2 regions of the Sanguibacter sp. 25GB23B1 genome follow, and region 2 is predicted to be linked to the other one. Evidence: riboswitches for the same ligand, from Rfam matches in the RefSeq annotation. Region 2 holds a riboswitch; the other holds the start of a gene.
The links. Region 2 has a riboswitch for ZMP and ZTP ahead of purH (bifunctional phosphoribosylaminoimidazolecarboxamide formyltransferase/IMP cyclohydrolase). Riboswitches for the same ligand answer to the same signal wherever they lie in the genome.

Region 1 (2,198 bases), on a different contig from region 2:
CCCGTGGCTGCCGCGCAACGACTCGAGGAGCACGTGCGCACCCGCCTGGGTCTCGAGGCAGCCGCGGTTCCCGCACCGGCAGATCGGTCCGTCCTCGTCGATCGTCATGTGCCCGATCTCGCCGGCTGTGCCCTGTGCGCCTGTGTAGACGTGACCGTCGATGATGATGCCGGCACCGATCCTCTGGGACACGCGGATGTAGACGGCCTGCTGGCAGCCCTGCGCCGCACCATAGCGCAGCTCGCCGAGCGCGCCCAGGTTGGAGTCGTTCTCGACGTAGACGGGCCGTCCGACCCGCTTGCGCATGACCTCGGCGACGGGGACGTTGTCCCAGCCGCGGAGGATTCCGGGGGTGCTCACCGTCGCGCGGCGGACGTCGATGGGCGCGGGGAGCCCGATCGTGACCGCCAGGACGTCGGTGCTCATCGCGTCGACGGACTCGAGCATGTCTGCGATGAGGAGTGCCGCGCGGTCGAGGCCTGCGTCGGCCCGGTGGTCGTTCCCGAGCGGGAGCTGGTGCTCGGTGATGATGGTCCCGCTCGCGTCGGCGAGCGCGACGCGCATGTGCCGGAGCGCGAACTGGACCCCGACGACGAGGCCGAGGGTCCGGGCGAGCGTGACGTGCTGAGCCCGGCGGCCGCTGCGGGTGCTCGGGGTGGTGTGGACGATGCCCGCGACGGCGAGCTCCTTGACGATGTTGGACACGGTCGCGGCGGAGAGCCCGGTCGCTCCGGCGAGCTCGACCTGGGTCAGCCCCCCGTAGTGCTTGATCGCCTCGACGATGCGGGCCCGGTTGGATTCGCGAAGCGAAGACTGCGACCCCGGTGTCGCTTGCTTTGCGTTCACAAAGAGAAGACTAGCCCTGCGGGCCCCCTGACGGCGTGAGACGCGCTTGGTCAGCGCGCGCCCGGGTGCAGTAGAGTTTTCCTCGTCGTGACTGGCGCAACCTGCAGCGTCCTGCGAGAGCGGACGTGAGGGCTTGGTGGACCACCACCGGGGAGCGACGCATTCTTCAGACTTCGGGTCGTTCGCCTGGGCCCCGGGTCACCGCACACGTGTGTGTGGTGCCCGGACGAGCAGGACCGGGCGCCACCCGCACAGCAGATGCCCGACTGAGCAGGTCCCACGACGGGATCCGCCTGCCGCCTCACGCTGCAAGGAGAAGCATGACTGCCCAGACAGACACGACCGTGATGAACAAGGGCCTCGCCGAGGTCGACCCGGAGATCGCCGCCGTCCTCGACGGTGAGCTCGATCGTCAGCGCGACACCCTCGAGATGATCGCGTCGGAGAACTTCGTGCCGCGCGCCGTCCTCGAGGCCCAGGGCTCCGTCCTGACGAACAAGTACGCCGAGGGATACCCGGGACGCCGCTACTACGGTGGGTGCGAGCAGGTGGACGTCGCCGAGACGCTCGCGATCACCCGTGCCAAGGCCCTCTTCGGTGCAGAGCACGCCAACGTCCAGCCGCACTCCGGTGCCACGGCCAACGCCGCCGTGCTGCACGCGCTCATCAACAAGGGCGACAAGATCCTCGGGCTCGAGCTCGCGCACGGCGGTCACCTCACGCACGGGATGAAGATCAACTTCTCCGGCAAGCTCTACGAGGTCTCCGCCTACGGCGTCGACCCCGACACCAACCTCGTCGACATGGACAAGGTGCGCGAGACCGCGCTCTCCACGCGCCCGGACGTCATCATCGGCGGCTGGTCCGCATACCCGCGTCACCTCGACTTCACGGCCTTCCGCTCGATCGCCGACGAGGTCGGCGCGAAGCTCTGGGTCGACATGGCGCACTTCGCCGGTCTCGTGGCCGCGGACCTGCACCCCAGCCCGGTCCCGCACGCCGACGTCGTGTCGTCGACCGTCCACAAGACCCTCGGTGGTCCGCGCTCCGGCTTCATCCTCTCGCGCGAGGCGTACGCGAAGAAGATCGACTCCGCCGTGTTCCCGGGCCAGCAGGGTGGTCCGCTCATGCACGTCATCGCCGCGAAGGCCGTCTCCTTCAAGATCGCCGGCTCCGAGGAGTTCACCGAGCGCCAGCAGCGCGTGCTGAGCGGGGCGAAGATCATCGCCGAGCGCCTCGTCGCACCGGACGTCACCGCAGCCGGCGTCTCGGTCCTCACCGGTGGTACCGACGTCCACCTCGTGCTCGTCGACCTGCGTGCCTCCGTCCTCGACGGTCAGCAGGCGGAGGAC
Region 2 (2,198 bases):
CCTCCGAGGTGTGAGCGGTGCTCTCCGGTGCGATCGATGCTCGCACGGGCGCAGGGAGTGCGTCAAGAGCACTGCTCTCTTTTGCGTGCAGCGCTTCCACCGGGCAGACTTGCCCGGTGAACACACCCCGGACCGCACGCGAACGAGCGCGCGCAGAAGTCATGGCGGAGCTCCTCGCCGCCGCCAAGGAGAGGCTGAGCGTCGAGGGCGCCGCCGGGCTCTCCCTGCGTGCGGTCGCACGCGACCTCGGCATGGCGTCGTCGGCCGTGTACCGCTACGTCGAGTCCCGTGACGCGCTGCTCACCCTCCTCATCATCGAGGGGTACGACGCCGTCGGGGACGCCTGCGAAGAGGCCCTGCGCGTGTCCCACGAGCGCGGCGAGACCCCGGCACAGGCATGGCTCGCGGTGGCCCGCGCCGTGCGCGCGTGGGCCGTCGCGAACCCCCGCAGCTTCGAGCTCGTCTACGGCACGCCCGTCCCCGGGTACCAGGCGCCCCAGGACACGGTCGCCTCGGCGGTCCGTCTCTGGGGCGTCGTCCAGACGATCCTTCTCAGCGCGCTCGCAGACGGCTCCCTGCGGCCACCGGGGGGTCGGCTCGACGCCTCCGGGCTGCTCTCCAGCGAGACGCTCACCTTCGTCGGCATCGACCTCACGGACCCGACCGCGGACCCGGAGACCCGGTGCGCCCTCGAGAACGCGGTCGCCCGATCCTTCACCCTCTTCTCCTCGCTCGTCGGTGCGATCAGCGCCGAGCTCTACGGACACCTCCACCGGGTCGTCACGGACTACGACCGCGCCTTCGACGTGACCATCGCGACCGCGGCGGCCGGCGTCGGGCTCTTCATCGAGCTCGACTGAGCAGATAGGATCGGGGACGGTCGCGACTGGCGAGGGTGGGGTTCACCACCGGGGAGCGGCCGATCGTCCCTGTGCAGCGCCGTCCGCCTGGGCGCCTGGGCATTCGTAGTGACCCACCGGAGAGCCGTGCTCTCCGACATCACGATCGACCCGCCACGACAGGAGTACGCAGATGTCCGCAGCACCCAGCCCCTCCGCCCACCCGACGGCCGCCGCCCCGCAGCTCTCCGACGACACGCAGCGCCCCGTGCGCCGCGCCCTCGTGAGCGTGTACGACAAGACCGGTCTCGCCGAGCTCGCACAGGCACTCCACGCCGCAGGCGTCGAGATCGTCTCGACCGGCTCGACCGCCTCGACCATCGCCGCAGCAGGCGTCCCGGTCGTCGGCGTCGAGACGCTCACCGGCTTCCCCGAGTGCCTCGAGGGCCGCGTGAAGACCCTGCACCCCCGCGTGCACGCGGGCATCCTCGCGGACACCCGCAAGGAGGACCACCTCCGCCAGCTCGACGACCTCGACATCGCACCGTTCGAGCTCGTCGTGGTCAACCTCTACCCCTTCACCGCGACGGTCGCGTCCGGCGCGAGCCCCGACGAGTGCGTCGAGCAGATCGACATCGGCGGCCCCTCTATGGTCCGCGCCGCCGCGAAGAACCACCCGAGCGTGGCCGTCGTCGTCGACCCCGCCGGGTACCCGGCCGTCGTCGACGCCGTCCGGTCCGGCGGCTTCACCTACGCCCAGCGCAAGGCGCTCGCCGCCGAGGCGTTCGTCCACACGGCGACCTACGACGTCGCCGTCGCGAGCTGGATGGGCAACGTCGTGTCGCCCACCGACACGGTGGTCACCGAGGCGGGCCCGGTCGCCTCCGGCTTCCCCGCCTGGGTCGGCGCCACCTGGACCCGCTCCGACGTCCTGCGCTACGGCGAGAACCCGCACCAGCGTGCCGCCCTCTACACCTCCGGCGACGCCGCTCCCGGTCTTGCGCAGGCGACCCAGCTGCACGGCAAGGCGATGAGCTACAACAACTACGTCGACGCCGACGCCGCGTGGCGCGCCGCCCACGACCACTCGCGCCCCGCCGTCGCGATCATCAAGCACGCCAACCCGTGCGGCATCGCCGTCGGCGACGACATCGCCGACGCGCACGCCAAGGCGCACGCGTGCGACCCGCTCTCCGCGTTCGGCGGAGTCATCGCCTCCAACGGCCTTGTGACGCGCGCCGCAGCCGAGCAGATCGCCCCGGTCTTCACCGAGGTCGTCGTCGCACCGGGCTTCGAGCCCGAGGCGCTGGAGATCCTCACGGCGAAGAAGAACATCCGTCTCCTCCAGGTCGACGCCTC

Region 1: linked by a shared signal. The riboswitch ahead of glyA (serine hydroxymethyltransferase) and the one ahead of purH (bifunctional phosphoribosylaminoimidazolecarboxamide formyltransferase/IMP cyclohydrolase) in region 2 are both predicted to bind ZMP and ZTP.

The regions. Positions count from the first base shown of each region.
Region 1 is NZ_JBDYKL010000033.1:41,670-43,867, reverse strand. Features, by position in the region: gene ABKW26_RS16115 (ROK family transcriptional regulator) at 1-846, opposite strand, end outside; ZMP/ZTP riboswitch at 924-1,045, shown strand; gene glyA (serine hydroxymethyltransferase) at 1,167-2,198, shown strand, end outside.
Region 2 is NZ_JBDYKL010000035.1:6,464-8,661, reverse strand. Features, by position in the region: gene ABKW26_RS16475 (helix-turn-helix domain-containing protein) at 117-860, shown strand; ZMP/ZTP riboswitch at 873-960, shown strand; gene purH (bifunctional phosphoribosylaminoimidazolecarboxamide formyltransferase/IMP cyclohydrolase) at 1,033-2,198, shown strand, end outside.